Regions from separate parts of the Oceanobacillus sp. FSL W8-0428 genome, predicted to be linked through region 1. Evidence: predicted binding sites of a transcription regulator. Region 1 holds the regulator's gene; the other holds the start of a gene.
The links. Region 1 encodes LexA, which represses DNA repair genes until DNA is damaged. Its sites were predicted from a motif close to CGAACATATGTTCG; they were not measured.

Region 1 (8,130 bases):
AATGAAAAATCCAAGAGCAACACCAGCAACTAAAGCTGCAATTGCAATTAATACTACCCATATCGTACTCATGTTACAAAATTTCCTCCTTCGTGTTGTCTCTAATACAGTATATTAGATTAGAGGAAATTATACAACACTTGACTTTCATCATCCTGTGCTTTTACCGGCTTTGGAGAAATCCATCCATACTGAGGTGTATCCTTCCCCTGTACAAAGAAATAAGGATGAATATCTTCTAATATAGGAAAAAGTACAGATACTGCCGAAACTAAATGATTACATTTTAAAATTAACTGTCCATTCTCTATATATAGACAAAGTGTTTCTTCCCCTTTTTTTACAATCACTCTATTCCCGATTCGTTTTATCATGATATCAGGTGAAGAAAACGTCTTTAAATGCATAGCAAACTTATAAAAATGGATTTTTCTGGTTATGAATCGAAATTGCTTTCTAATTATTATCTCATCTTGATTTTCAGCACATTCTAAAAAGAATCGATGTAATAAATCACTTTTATGAAAATAATTTTTTGCTACACTCTCTTCTATCCAATAAATTGCATATTCATTCATCACGCATTCCTCCTTTGACTATTATTATAGAGGAATCTATTTCCGAAAGTTGTCAAAATAGTGTGCAAAGAACAACTTCTTTTGTCGAAACTAGAATAATAAAAGAGAGAGGTACTTTTACCTCTCTCTTCATTGATATAAAGTATATAAACTTTCCTTATTTTGTAACTTCTTCAACCAATTTAACAACATTATCCACTGTAAAACCAAATTTCTCAATTAATAGATCGCCATTCGCAGAAGCGCCGAAACGGTCAATGGTAAGAGTCTTTCCTTCAAAGCCGACATAACGATCCCATCCAAATGACGCTGCCATTTCAAGACCAACTCTAGCTGTTACTTCTTTAGGAAGTACTTCGTTTTTATATGCTTCATCCTGCGCTTCGAAACGATCCCATGAAGGCATACTTACAACCTGAACATCGACACCTTTTTCTTTCAAAGCCTCTTGAGCAGCAACTGCTAATTGAACTTCAGAACCTGTAGCTAATAGAAGGGCATCTGGAGTTTCTTTTTCAGATTTACTTACAATATAAGCACCTTTTTTAACTCCTTCATAAGCTAATTCTGCTGTATTAGCTAATGTAGGAAGATTTTGGCGGGTCAACACAAGAGCTGTAGGCTGATCTGTTGATTCCAGAGCTAGTCTCCATGCTGCCTGTACCTCGTTTCCATCAGCTGGACGGATTAAAGATAGATGAGGCATAGCACGTAGAGCAGCTAAATGCTCTACAGGTTCATGCGTTGGACCATCTTCACCAACCGCGATAGAATCATGTGTAAACACATATGTTACAGGCATATTCATAATAGATGCAAGACGAATAGATGGGCGTAAATAGTCACTGAACACAAAGAATGTTCCGCCAAAAACATGAAGTCCGCCATGAAGAGCCATTCCGTTTAACGCTGCGCCCATTGCATGTTCACGAACGCCAAACCAAACATTACGTCCGGCATAATCTTCTTTTGTAAAATCATTTTCATCATTAATTGTCGTTTTATTGGATCCTGCAAGGTCCGCACTTCCGCCAAAGAAGTTTGGAACAGCTTTTGCTACTGCATTTAACACTTCACCTGAAGAGGCACGTGTAGCAAGTTTTGATCCTTCCTCATACACCGGAAGACTTTCATGCCAGTTTTCAGGAAGCTCGCCTTTCAACGCAAGTTCAAACTGCTCACCTAATTCTGGATATGCTTCTTTATAAGCCGCAACAAGTTCATTCCATGCAGATTCTTTTTTTGAACCGTCAGTAACAATCTTTTCTTTGAAGTCGGCATATACTTCATCAGATACATAAAAATCTTCATGATTCCATTTATAGGCTTCTTTTGTTAACTTCACTTCATCTGCTCCAAGCGGAGATCCATGTGAAGCACTGGAAGCAGACTTATTCGGAGAGCCATAGCCGATAATTGTTTTCACTTCAATTAATGTCGGCTGGTCTTGATTTTGCTGTGCTTCTTTAATTGCCTGGCGGATAGCATCTACATCATTTCCGTCTTCTACCCGAAGCACTTGCCAGCCGTATGCTTTAAAGCGTTGTTCCGTGTTTTCAGAGAATGCGCGATCCAAATCACCATCTAAGGAAATATCATTTGAATCATAAAGGGCGATCAGTTTGCCTAAGCCGAGATGACCGGCTAAAGATGCCGCCTCATGAGAAATCCCTTCCATTAAATCCCCGTCACTGACAATAGCATATGTATAATGGTCTACCACATTATACGCTTCTTTATTATAAGTAGCACTAAGATGTGCTTCAGCCATTGCCATTCCAACAGACATAGCAATCCCCTGACCTAATGGCCCTGTAGTTGCTTCCACACCGTCCGTATGATGTACTTCCGGATGCCCCGGAGTTTTAGAATCCCACTGACGGAACTCTTTTAAATCATCGATAGACACTTTATAGCCGGATAAATGCAATAGACTGTAAAGCAGCATAGATCCATGACCAGCAGATAAAACAAAACGGTCACGATTGAACCATTTAGAATTTTTTGGGTTATGATTCATAAAATCTGTCCAGAGGGTGTAAGCCATAGGCGCCGCCCCCATTGGTAAACCAGGATGTCCGGAGTTTGCTTTTTCAATCGCATCAATGGATAACGTACGAATCGTATTAATGGATAGTTCTTCAATTTGTTGTGTCATTATTTTTCTCCTTCCACTTCAAAACATATTCTATTTCTATCTCTATTTTATAATGAAATCCTTTACTATACAAGCTAAGTCAATATGAAGAATGTGAAGAATTAGTGTTTTTTACTGCGTTCCTGATAATCACGAAGCTTTTGCGGGGTAACATCATTACCTTCCGGATCAACTACTGTCATCCCTTTCAGATGATTTTTAAAAGAGCCTCGTACATTTGCTAAATACTCTTTACGTAATGTTTGCTGCTCATTTTTTTCTTCCTCTGTTAATCCTTCATTTTTTGCTTTATTGGCTAAAATATTAATTCTATCTAATTTATCTTTAGACAACATATAACTTGTCCCTCCTTCTACTAAAAAAACAGGAGATAAACTTCCTGTTCTTCTATCTTACGCTACGATTAATTTTCATTCAAGGAATTGATATACTCCTGATAACGCCGGTGGATTGTAGCTTTTGATGCATTAAAGCCAAGACCGTTTAAAACCGTAGTGATTTCGTGAAACGTTAATTTATTCTGACGAAGCCGGACAATCTCTTCTATTGGAATTTCAGTACGCTCTCTTCCCGGAGACTGATTGATATGATTTAAATTTTTTTGAGGTTTATATCCATTTGATACAGCGCGGCGCATCCCCCGTTTTATTTTCATATTATGTAGTTTACGCTGATATTCTTCCACTATACCGACAATATTTAGCACCATTGAGTCAGCTTCATTTATCTCCAGTCTCCCCTCATGTGTAATTGTATAAATAGGGATATCCATTTTCCGCAGCTGATGAAATAAAGCAATTTTAGTATTTCCTCTACCTAATCTTGTCTCGTCTTGAATACAAAGACAATCAGCTTCTTGATGTGAAAAATAATCAAGAAGCTGAAAAATACCATCTCTATCTATGTCATAGCCGCTGGCCTTTTCCTCAATGCAATCCACAATAGTAAAATTTAATTTTCCAGCCAGTACTGTTAACTCTTCATATTGTCTTTGAAGTGATGTTTCCTGTGTTTCTTTCTCAGTACTTACCCGACAATAAATTATTGTTCTCAATATTTTATCCTCCAATAGCAAAGCCCTCTTTTTCTCATCTCTTAAGTAAAATGCATCTTTAAGAATACGTTCATAAGTCTAATAAAAATAAAACAGAAAATTTATTCATACTTTTAGAACAAGCACTTTAAACAATTTATTTTACCAACACTGCAAATTTTATTTACTCTCTAAAAAATATGCAAGGAAATTGGCCATACGGGCTAAAATATTTAAGCAGTAGTAACCATCATCGTATATAAAAATAATAATGCAATAATAAAAGCCACAATATAAAATGCATCTGATTTCATTAGTTTTTCAAACATATAAAAAACTCCCTTCAGTATTTTATAAGGTCCCGGAACAGTTGTTCTGATACTAGTATATTTAGAACAGTTGTTCTTGTCAATACTTTTTCAGAACATTTGTTTGTAAAATTATTATTTAAGTGCTATACTGTGAATAACAAATACCTATGCTAGAGGGGAGAAAGTCATGACAAAACTATCAAAAAGACAACAGATGATTTTTGACTTTATTAAAGAACAAGTAGAGCAAAAAGGGTATCCGCCTTCTGTTCGTGAAATCGCTGTTGCTGTAGGATTAGCTTCAAGCTCTACCGTTCATGGCCACTTAGAAAGGCTGGAGAACAAAGGATATATACGAAGAGATCCAACAAAGCCCCGCGCCATTGAGATTATGTATGAGAATGAAAACGAAGCACCCAGAGACAAAGCTATTTATGTACCTGTAATCGGAAAAGTTACTGCAGGAATCCCTATTACAGCAATTGAAAACATTGAAGAATTCATTCCTGTTCCAAGCTCCTCAGCCGGGCCGGAGGATAATCTGTTTATACTTGTAATTGATGGAGAAAGTATGATTGAGGCAGGTATTTTAGACAATGATATGGTTATTGTCAAACAGCAAAGTTCCGCAGATAATGGCGATATTGTTGTAGCAATGACCGAGGATAACGAAGCTACTGTTAAACGTTTTTTTAAAGAAAAGAATCGTTTTCGCCTGCAGCCGGAAAATGCAACAATGGAACCACTTTATTATGAAAATGTTTCTATCTTGGGTAAGGTTATCGGATTATACCGTAATATTCACTAAAAAAAGTGTATTCATACAAGCTGAGAACATTTTGTCTCGAAGTCGTATAATTCCTAAAAAAGGTTAACGGACACATTTTAAAATGTGCCCGTTAACCTTTTTTTCTAACATAAAATTAGTCTGATCCTAATATGCTTTAAATAAAGTACAAGTTCAAGGAGTGTATAAAATTGACTGAAACGATGAAAAAGAAACGTTGGCTTTATTTTCCGATTATTATAATCAGCTTTGTTCTGGGAATTATCTATTTAACGAAGGTTGCTGACTACTTAACACTGCCATTTTTATCAACTCTTTTACTTATTGTGACTTTTTTAGAAGTCTATCCAGGCAAGAACTATTTTTCCAAAACTAATCTAATAAAAATTATTTCTGCTCTTTTGCTTGTAGCACTTGCTTTATGGTATCAGATTACTGTTTTTATTCTCGGCTAAATCAAATCAACAAAACGTTTAATACGGTCTTTTTTTACATTTCAAAAATCTGATGCTTACCATTCCTTATGTTAATCAAAAATAAGTAATATACCAACTTTTTCGAATATAAAAAATAGAGCTGTTTTAAATATTTACATTTAGTATATAAAACAGTACGACTCTTTACATCGGGTAAAAAAAATGATGCCGACTGTTTAACACCTGCCACCGTATTGTTATGACACCTTATGTTCCAAACGTAATCTGTCAGCCACCATTGCAATGAATTCACTATTTGTCGGCTTAGCTTTTGAAATATTGATGGTGTAGCCAAATAGAGCCGAAATGGAATCTATATTTCCTCTGCTCCAGGCAACTTCTATCGCATGGCGTATAGCTCTTTCCACCCGTGAAGCAGTTGTATTGAACTTTTTCGCAATATCAGGGTAAAGTACTTTTGTAATAGACCCTAAAAGCTCAATGTCATTATAAACCATCGTAATTGCCTCTCTTAAGTACATATATCCTTTAATATGTGCAGGTACACCAATTTCATGAATAATATTTGTTATATTCGCTTCCAAATCTTGTTTTTTCCTGTTTTCTGTATTCGTTTTATTTACATTTGACACTCTTGGAATGCTGCTGCCCTGAACCTGCAAGATTTGGTCAGCCAGATTCTGTATGTCAAATGGCTTCAGAATAAAATAAGAAGCTCCTAAATCTACAGCTTTCTTCATTACTTCTTCTTGGCCAAAAGCAGTCAGCATAATAATATGGGGTTTTTTATTTAAATCCATTTTTTTAATTTCATTTAATACGGCAATACCGTCCATATGGGGCATGATTATATCTAATACCAATACATCTGGATTCTTCTCTTCAATTAGCGGGATGCAATCCCTGCCGTTTAAGGCTGTTCCAACTATTTCAATTTCTTCCTGTTCCCCAAAAAAATCCTCCATTAATTGAATTAACTCACGATTATCATCAACAAAACATACAGATATTTTACTCACTAAAAAATCCTCCTTTTGCTTTTTATGCACCTATTACATATTCTACAAAAAATATAAATATCCTCTTTAAAATCAAAAAACTTTTGATTTATTTCGATTTTCTTAAGTATTCTCTATTTTTCTTTGTTTTTCACCAACTTTCGACACGATTTTTAATCTTTTTTGTATACGTTTTCATTATATCAGATAGTAATTGGATATAAAACACCTGTATCCATACACTGTACGCAACTTTAATCTTTATAATACTAACTCAACTTTCGCACCTGAGAATAAGCTTCTATACCTTCCTATTCCATGATGAGCAAGTTATTTTTTAAGCCGCAAAAATTGAGATACTAATCAAAAAATACTTGTAATGGCAATCACCATTACAAGTATTTTTTAAGCTGCATTCTGATTAGACTCAGGTTTGATAATGCCGGCGTCCTCAAGCATCCATTCGATATGAACACCATAACCCGAGGTCGGGTCATTAACAAACACATGTGTTACTGCACCAATAATTTTGTCATTTTGAATAATTGGACTGCCACTCATTCCCTGAACAATCCCGCCTGTTAATTCTAACAACCTGGGGTCAGTGATCTGAATAACCATTCCTTTTGTTGATGCTGATTTTTGAGGAACACTGCTGATAATTTCAATATCAAATTCTTCAATTTTTTCCCCATCAACTACTGTAAGAATTTTTGCAGGACCTTCTTTGACTTCATGAGATAACGCAACAGGAAATGCTTCTTCATATTTTTCATGATTTACTTCCTTCTCTAATATCCCAAATATGCCGTAATCCGTATTTTTTGTTATATTACCAATTCTTTTTTCCTGTGTTTGAAAGGAGGCTTGTTTTTCTCCCGGTAAACCATTATCGCCCTTTTCAATAGCTGTTACAGAAGAATGAATAATGGATCCTTGTTTAATATCAATCGGCTTCTTTGTATCCATATCTGAGATAACATGCCCTAAAGCACCATACCGGCCTGATTTCGGATCATAAAACGTCATTGTGCCAATCCCTGCAGCAGTATCTCTAATATATAACCCGATTTTATAAGCTTTTTCTTTTTTATCAAAAATCGGCTGTAAACTGGTTTCGATCATTTTATCTCCGCGTTTCAGTTTGATCTGCAGCTTTTTATTCTCTTTACCGCTATTATCAACAATCGGTTTAATATCTGTCATATGGTTAATCTTTTGGCCGTTTATTTCAACAATTGTGTCACCAACATTTATTTTAGCAGCTTCTCCCGGAGATTTTGCTCCTTCTGACACTTTTACCTGATGATGGCCTACAACCAGAACTCCTTTTGTCTCCAGTTGAACTCCAATCGATTGTCCCCCCGGCACTACTTTCACATCCTCCAGACGCTGATATTGCTCCTTATTGTTCTCTTTTGAGCTCTCCTTCTTATTTAAAAAGGGAATGATCGGGGAGTCTTGGAAAACTTCTTTATATCCTTGTAGGGATGTATCTGCGTGGATAAAGGAAGGAAAAAGAAAAAACAACATAAAAAAAAGTGATAACAGCGAGCATATTTTATATTTTAAATTGCTCTTGCTTGGTTTACTCATAAATCGTCTCCTCCTCATACAAAAAATATTATCTTTCTGTACATATACTTTTTGCAATTGGAGGGCAGTTTAAACTGGAACAACCTATGTGATATGTGTATCTTTTCCTATAAAAATATAGATAAACTAACGTATAGTGTTGTTGTTCTAAAGATGCAAAAGGACATGTTATTAACGAAATTTGTAAGTACAGGAAAAAGAAAAAACCGGTACGTTTATTGTCCGGTTTTTT
Region 2 (8,130 bases), 930 kb from region 1:
TCAGGTCGATTTATCAATCAAGAAACAAAAGCAGCAGATAAAGTCATTGACCTGAAAGGAAAATATGTGATGCCAGGTTTAATCAATGCCCACACACATATTGTTTTAGATCCTTTTTTCAAAATTGGCGGTCTATCCTCCGTGAATGCTGTCAAAACAGGAGCAGTTGTAAATACTTATATTGCGGTGGATAACTTAAACAAGCTTTTAAAAAATGGAGTCACATATATACGTGATGTCGGTTCTTCTGACAACATTGATTTACAATTATCTAAATTAGAAAAAGAAAATAAAATTACAGCACCAGGAATTATCGGATCCGGTCCCGCGCTTGTGATGACCGGCGGACACGGTGTTGAATTGGGACTCGAATCTGATGGTGTTGACGAGATTCGTAAAAATGCCCGTACCAATATTAAAAATGGTGCACGAAACATTAAATTAATGGCTACCGGCGGCGTAAGTATTGATGGAGAAACACCGCATGATATTCAGCTGAGTGTTGATGAAATGCGTGCTGCAGTGGATGAAGCACATCATAAAGGTTATACAGCCTGTGCCCATGCCCAGGGAACAGAAGGAATCAAGAACGCAATCCGTGCTGGTGTAGATTCCATTGAGCATGGAATTTATCTTGACGATGAAGCGATACAAATGATGCTGGAAAACGATACCTATCTCGTGCCAACACTAATGGCGCCATGGGCGATTAATCAGCATCCGGACAAATTACCTGATTTTATGGTTAAAAAATCTCTCGCTGTTCAGGAAGCACATATTGTAAGTATCGGCAAAGCGGCAAAAGCTGGAGTTAAAATTGCAATGGGAACTGATTCCGGAACCGCTTATAATGATTTTGAAAATGGATCTTCCGAGGAGCTTGAACATATGGTCGAGGCCGGCTTAACGCCATTGCAGGCATTACAATCCGCTTCCGTTAACGCAGCAGAGCTGTTAAAAATCGACGATCATGCAGGATCTATTGAGGAAGGCAAACTCGCTGATTTTATCATTATCGAAGAAAACCCAATGGAAGATATAAAAGCTGTCCAAGCTGATAAAATTGTTTACAAAAAAGGAAAGAAAGTGGAATAAGTATAAGAGAAATCCGACTGGACCTGTGTAAGGATAAGCTATATCCTGCAGGTCCAGTTTTAATTTATGATTACCACTCTTTCTTCGCTGCTTCCAGATCAGCTAAGCTGACAAATTTCTTTTGCAATGGCGCCGGACAAATTCGGTTATGCTTTTTAATCTGCTTGTTAATTTTTTTGATATCCCCTTCTGTCTGCGCTTCTTGCACTAATAAGCTGATTTCTTTTTGCAGCTTCAGCCATGGGGGCAAATAGCCGGCATCCTTCGCTATTTTTTGAAATTGTTGAAAAGTATCCTTTTGAATATAATCTTTAGCCAAAGGCTTCCCCTTGCCTGGTAAATCTTTTTCATAGCTGTAGTCATTTTCTTTAATCATATCTCCAATTAAATCATTATACTTCCTATCCAATCGTATAGCCTCCCCTCTATTGTTTTGTGAATGACAATCTGATAAACTTTCGAAATCCAGAAAATTTAAATAATAAATGCTACTTTTTAGTATACTGCCTTTTTACACAATCTGCTATGTGAAAAGGAATCATTTTTAAGTATTTCAAATTTACCTATCAGCATGACCTTATACGGCGAGAGGTAAAACAGATTGTCAGTTTACTATATCCGCCAAGCCCTGGCGATTTCATTGATCTTCTTTATGATCCTCGAAGCGGGAAGGTATATTCTTGGAGAGATTAAGCAATATTTTCAGTTAAAAGAGACATAATTTCTGAGCATATGAATTCAGATAAAAAGCTGCCCTATGAAGTGACATCACCTCATGGACAGCTTATCTGATTACCAAAACATTTATTGTGACATTTTTTTCTTTTCAGAGAATAGCTTCCCTCTCTCCAGCCATTTTTGTTTAGCTGCTTTTCTTCTCTTTACTTCCTCTTTTAATAGCCTTGGGAAGACATCTTCAGCAAAATCCTGCACACTGTCCCAATCCGAAAAAAATAGAACTATCGTGTCCCGTGTACCATCACTATTTCGCCGTTTATTCAAGCATACTCCAAAAATCCGGTCCGATCTCTCAATCATCCTTTGAAATAAAAGGGGATGTTTTTCCTGATCTCTGTACAGATCTTCAACCATTCCCATATAATGCGAATCATAACGGTGGAATGGCGTATCGGCATCAATGCTTTTACTGCTGCGGTATACTTTACGGTTATTTGCGTAAATCCATATTAATGTACCATAATCCAGATTTTCCTTTGTGCTTACGATAACCTTTTTCATGTTGGGCATCCTGTCTAGAGGAAAATTTAGCATGGTAAATACAATTCTTTATATCTCCGTTTATTAAAATAATGCTACCTCTGCTTCCATTATACACTATATTCCGGCTAAAAGCTTGGAAACTTGGGGATGCGCACATCCATCACAGGTTATTTCACTTGGAAAATTCCATTTTCCAGCTATAATAGTCATTTTCCTTATTCTTCTCATAGCTTAAATAAGCATTGAATTTCTTGCCTTTTTTACTTGTCAGACCCTTCACAAAGACTTTCTTCTCTTTCAATAGTTTTTTCACCATTGTTTTGGTCGGTTTTTTCCGCATCGACGCTAAATATTTATCATTTTTCCAAATCGCAAAGGAACAGCCCTTTTTCCAATTACTGCAGTTAAAGGCTTTATAACCATCTATCACCTTGCCGCCGCATTCCGGGCATGTCCCCAATACTTCATTGGTTGCCCGTGTGGAGGCTACTTTATTAATAATAATGTCTTCTCCATCTTTAATTGTTTCAACTGACTCCGTGGTGAAATCAAAAACAAGCCGGAGAAACTCCTGTTTACTTGCTTTTCCTTTTTGAATATCTGATAATCCTTTTTCAAGACGTCCAGTGAATTCTAAGTCAAACAGATTTTTCACAGGAAAGATCTCAACAAGACGATTGCCAAGCTCTGTGCAAAGCAGATGCTTGCTTTCGGTTGTAATATAGCCTACATCTTTTAATTTTTTAATGGTTTCCGCTCTTGTTGCAGCTGTACCAATACTAAAACCCGTTAATATACTGCCCAGCAGCTCTTCACTTTCATCCTCTTTGTAGCTTTTTCCGCATGTTTCCATGACACGCAGCAGGGTTCTTTCCGTATGATTCTTTGGCGGCTTGGTTACATGGGAAGTGACCTCAGCACCTGTTACATCTACAAGCTCCTCCTTGTTCAACGCAGGCAGTAATGTATCCTTTGATTGGATTTTCTCAACTTTTTTCCAGCCTTCCACAAGCTGAACCTTTCCTTTTGAATGGAACATACCTGGCAATTCCACTTCCAGAATTTTCGTAGTCAGCTTTGTTTCCTCATATTCAGCAATTGGCATAAATTGCATAATAAAGCGGTTTTTAATTGCTGTATACACAATTCCTTCATCCGCTGAAAGTCGTTTCGGCTTCATATAGGTTGGAATGATTGCACTATGACTTTCCACTTTTGCGTTATTAAAAACACGTTTTGTTTTCATAAATTTAATTTCATCTTTATAAGGAAGCTCTTCAGCATGTACCTTTAACACATGGACTGTTTTTCCAACCAAACTCTCTTCCAGTGCAATACTGGACGTTCTTGGATAGGTAATCAGCTTTTTCTCATAAAGTGACTGAGCCACCTTTAACACCTTATCAGAAGTCCATCCCTTGTACTTATTCGTTATAAACCCCTGCAGATTGGATAAATTGAATAAAAACGGAGGAAATTCCTTTTTCTTCTCCACCTGCTTATCTGTAATGACAGCCTGCTTGTTTTGAATTGCCTCGTGAATTGGCTCTAATAATTCTTTTTTCTTAAATTTATCCTCTTTCTTTTCTGTATAAATACCTTCATATTCCTGTTTATCTGCTGTCTGAAAGGTTGCAGTCAGTTTAAAATAATCCTCAGGTTTGAAATTTTTTATCTCCTGATCGCGGTCATAGATGATTTTTAATGTTGGCAGGAGTACTCTTCCTATATTGAGTGCTTTACTTTTCCCCTGCTGATATTTTAAAGTTGCTACGGAGGTCAGGTTAATGCCGATAACCCAATCAGCCCATTGCCTGCTGACCCCTGCATCCCGCAACGGCTGCATCTCCGCATTCAGCTTGAGATTTTCCAGCCCCTGCAGCACCTCATTTTGCGTCCATTCATTCAAGAGCAGGCGATACACCGCAGCCTTTGGTTTCTTACCGCCCCGGTAGATGATACTGTCAGCAATCAGCTGCCCTTCCCGGTCATAATCACATGCCGAAATAATTGCTTCTACATCATTCCGTCTCATCAGAGTATGGATTGTTTTTAACTGCTTTGCAGCTCCGCCATCTGTCTGTGCCCGGTTTCTGGGACTGCTTTTTATCTTATATTTAAATTCAGAAGGGATAAAAGGAAAATTATCCATTTTCCAGCTTCGCATTTTTCCATCATAGTCCTTTGCATCATATAACTCGACCAGATGGCCAAATGCCCAGGTAATGACATAGTTATCCCCTTCAAAATAACCATCTTTCTTGGTTTTTATTTTTAATGCGTCTGCAATATTTTTTGCGACGGATGGTTTTTCTGCTAAAATTAACCGGACTCCCATTTCGAATTCATCGCCTTTCCATTAAAGCCATATTAATCAGTTTTCAACTATTATTTTCACTTATTAGAAACATTCGTTCGATATACTATTATGTCATACATTCTATTTTTTTTCTAATAGATACCTGCTTCACAATTTATATTTATGGTACACCTATAATTTTTAAATGTATGGTTAAACTAATTGTATAAATTATCATGAATATTTACAGGAGGTGCCATCATGTCTGAACAAAATAAAAATCGCAACAAGGATAAAGGAAAACAAAATAATCGCAATAAGCATAATAAAACAGGTCATGATACGGAATTTGCAAGTGAAAACAGCGAGTTCCTGAACTTAGATAATAAGAAAAATAAACGAAAAAGATAATATTTATCTAAAAAAACTGAATCAAGCTGCTAAAGCTCGACTCAGTTTTTTTGTACATATAATTTCTCAGATACTGCTTTTTCAGCATTAATTCTTTTATTCTAAACGAGTTTATTGTCTGTAATCCTTGCTTTCAAAAGCTTTTTCTTGTCCAATAAGTCAGTTCGCCTTTATTATGCGTTTTATCAATTCGGATTTTCATTTTTTAGTATATTTCTTCAATTATCCATTTACTTTGATTATCGAAGTTTTACAAGCCGCCCAGAATACTTTATGATTAATTTATCATATTTATTGAATTGGCATTCATAGCATAACAACTATTTTTAATTAAAAGAAAGGAACGGTCATAAAATGAAGAAACAAATAAAGTTTACCAGTTGTATCCTTCTTCTGCTTTTTATCACCTTTGTACTGGTTGCCTGCTCGGATAATACAAACGAGAGTGATAATAATGATTCTGCAACAAATGAAGCGGCTGAAGAACCTGGTACAGCAGAAGATGACAATGTGACAGATGATAATAAATCTGACGAGAGTACAGCAACAGACGAGTCTGATGAAAATTCCAGCGAAAATGATACGGATAATAATTCAAGTGAAGAATCGGATACTGATTCTTCTGACGACAGCTCAGTTGAAAATGAAGAAAGTAATGACAGCTCTTCAGAAGATGATGATAATGCATTATCCAGCTATTCCTCCGAAGAAATTGAATATGCCCGCGTTTGGCTACAGCTTGGACCAAATCAGGATATCGATGAATTATATGTAGATCATGTTCCTGCAGGCACACCGCTTGATCCAAATGATGAGGAGAATGATGTCAGTTACCCGGAGGATGTTATTCAGGTATCCGGCTCCCGTATTGTAGATGGTATGGTAACATATAGCGGCAATGGCGACGGCACCATCAATGTCTATAACATTCCATACGGAAATCGCTGGTATGGAGGCACTCCTCGTCCTGACGATATTGATTTAGAAGACGTTAAGGAGGAAATGAGAGAGATGCTTGAAAATCCAGAATTAGTCTCTATTGATCCCGGCGATGATGAAAAGGTTAAAAATATTATTGAAAAAATGTATATTATTGATTGATAGACAGTCAATCGAACGATATACAATAAAGCGGATAGAAAACGTTAATTCTATCCGCTTTATGTTTATCTGCAGCAATATTCATCTTTTTACATTATACTACCCACAATACACATTCCTATATAGATTTGTGTTCCTCTAAAATTCCCTTCACAATATTCACCATATTCGTATTCCCCTGAATCTCAAATAAAGTCTTTGCTGTTTGGATATAAGCTAAGCCTTCCTCTTTTCTATTTAATTTCACCAGATTATTACCAGTCTGATAATAGCTGTCCGGAAGCATATAGAGTGTATTTCTTTTCACACAAATAGATATTGCCCGTAAGCTATACGATTTTGATTCGTTGTATTCCCCTAAATAAGTCAGCGCCTGAGATAAACCGAACAGAATTTTCAGCTCTGTTTCAAAATCATCTGTTTCTTCCATTTCTTCTAACTGATCCCAGGCTTCTTTGTATAGCTGGTGAGCTTTATGATAGTCTTTCTCATCCTGATATATGGTGGCAATACTTGTTTTTACATTAATATTCAGCAATTTATCAGAATCGGTGTTTTCTACGCTTAATAAATCCTCAAGCATCCGGACACTTTCTTTAAACTTATTTGTTAGATGATAAAGTGAAATCCCTTTATGCCATAATAAATAGCGATGTTCATAAGAAGAATATCTATTTATATTAACTGTCAGCTCATTGTCTACAATATATTTAATGGAAGTATAGTTCCTTTGCGCTTTCAACTGGTGTATCATGTTTTTTATTTCATTAAAATGCCCATTGGACTTTACAGGATTGGTGTCAAAGAAATAATTCATATCAACCAGTAACCTTTTGCTGAGTTCAAACAAAACAAGACTGGAAGGATTCAGCACACCTTTTTCAATATTGCTTATTTGTGCCTGTGTGCATATACCTGACGCAAGCTCTTTTTGAGTGAGACCTAACTCCTGACGTCTTTTCTTTATATTTGTACCCATATTTAATTCCATCCGTTTTCCTCCATTATCATGATAGAGATGCTTTATAATTAAAAAATATTCATTATTTATTATTTATATCATATAGTTATAAACAGTTCAACAAAGACAGGGCTGCTGGTGCTATGTTGAAGGAAATCAAAAGGAATAAAAAAATGCTTCAAACGCAGGTGCTTTTACTTAAAATAAGCAGCTGTATTGAAAGCATCTCTAAAACACATGAGGTTTTCTATCTTTTTAATACTGTCTTTGAGTGGTTACGCCCATTTTTTTAACGATACAACCAGCTGAAACTTATCTCCAGTGACATTTGCATCTATTTTTCCCTCCAGCTTATGAACCAATTGCCTGACAATATGCAGACCCAATCCAAGCTGGTCTCCCGTTCGACTGCTATCCATCCGGTATGTCCGGTCAAAAATCCGCTGAAGCTCGGTTTCAGGAAAATCAGAGATATCATTCTCTGCCTGAAGAAGGATAAATTTCCCTTCTTCCTTCAGCTTAATAGTGAAGTAAGTTTCCGCATATCTTAAAGCATTTTGAACAATATTGCTGATAATCCGATCGACTGCTTTTTTATCAGCTAAAACAGGAGATACAGGAGTTTCATCTATCTCAATTTTAAGCTCCTTTTCTTCAAAATCATGATAGAACATCAGCATTGTCTCCACAATCAGCTGGTCCAAAGATACTCGTTCCATACTTAATTGCTGATCAGAGGAATTTATTTGAGAGAGCTCGTAGAATAAATCAACCATCATAGTCAGATTGCCAATCTTCTTTTGAATAATAGATAAAAACTCTTTTTTCTCTGCATCTGACAAAGAGGAATCTGTCAGCAATTCTGAAAATCCTTTAATCGAGGTTAAGGGTGTTCTTAAATCATGCGAGAGATTGGTAATTTCCTGCTTTAATTCTTCTTCTCTCTTCTGGTTATTCTGCTGGTCCTTCTTAAATAAATGAATCAGCTGATTGATATTGGTAATAAACCGAATCAGGCCTCTGCTGTGTGTATTTGTACGGA

Region 2: a site for LexA is predicted at 4,721-4,734, ahead of MKY30_RS15390 (DNA topoisomerase). Genes of this name have one in related genera too.

What each region holds. Positions count from the first base shown of each region.
Region 1 is NZ_JBBORB010000001.1:4,153,243-4,161,372, forward strand. Features, by position in the region: gene MKY30_RS19915 (YneF family protein) at 1-72, opposite strand, end outside; gene sirA (sporulation inhibitor of replication protein SirA) at 120-578, opposite strand; gene tkt (transketolase) at 736-2,736, opposite strand; gene MKY30_RS19930 (DUF896 domain-containing protein) at 2,838-3,071, opposite strand; gene MKY30_RS19935 (YneB family resolvase-like protein) at 3,140-3,790, opposite strand; gene lexA (transcriptional repressor LexA) at 4,268-4,888, shown strand; gene MKY30_RS19945 (hypothetical protein) at 5,059-5,322, shown strand; gene spo0A (sporulation transcription factor Spo0A) at 5,541-6,323, opposite strand; gene spoIVB (SpoIVB peptidase) at 6,708-7,898, opposite strand.
Region 2 is NZ_JBBORB010000001.1:3,225,073-3,233,202, reverse strand. Features, by position in the region: gene MKY30_RS15405 (metal-dependent hydrolase family protein) at 1-1,095, shown strand, start outside; gene MKY30_RS15400 (DnaJ family domain-containing protein) at 1,166-1,504, opposite strand; gene MKY30_RS15395 (hypothetical protein) at 1,900-2,334, opposite strand; gene MKY30_RS15390 (DNA topoisomerase) at 2,489-4,654, opposite strand; gene MKY30_RS15385 (hypothetical protein) at 4,877-5,026, shown strand; gene MKY30_RS15380 (hypothetical protein) at 5,381-6,127, shown strand; gene MKY30_RS15375 (helix-turn-helix domain-containing protein) at 6,246-7,118, opposite strand; gene MKY30_RS15370 (sensor histidine kinase) at 7,364-8,130, opposite strand, start outside.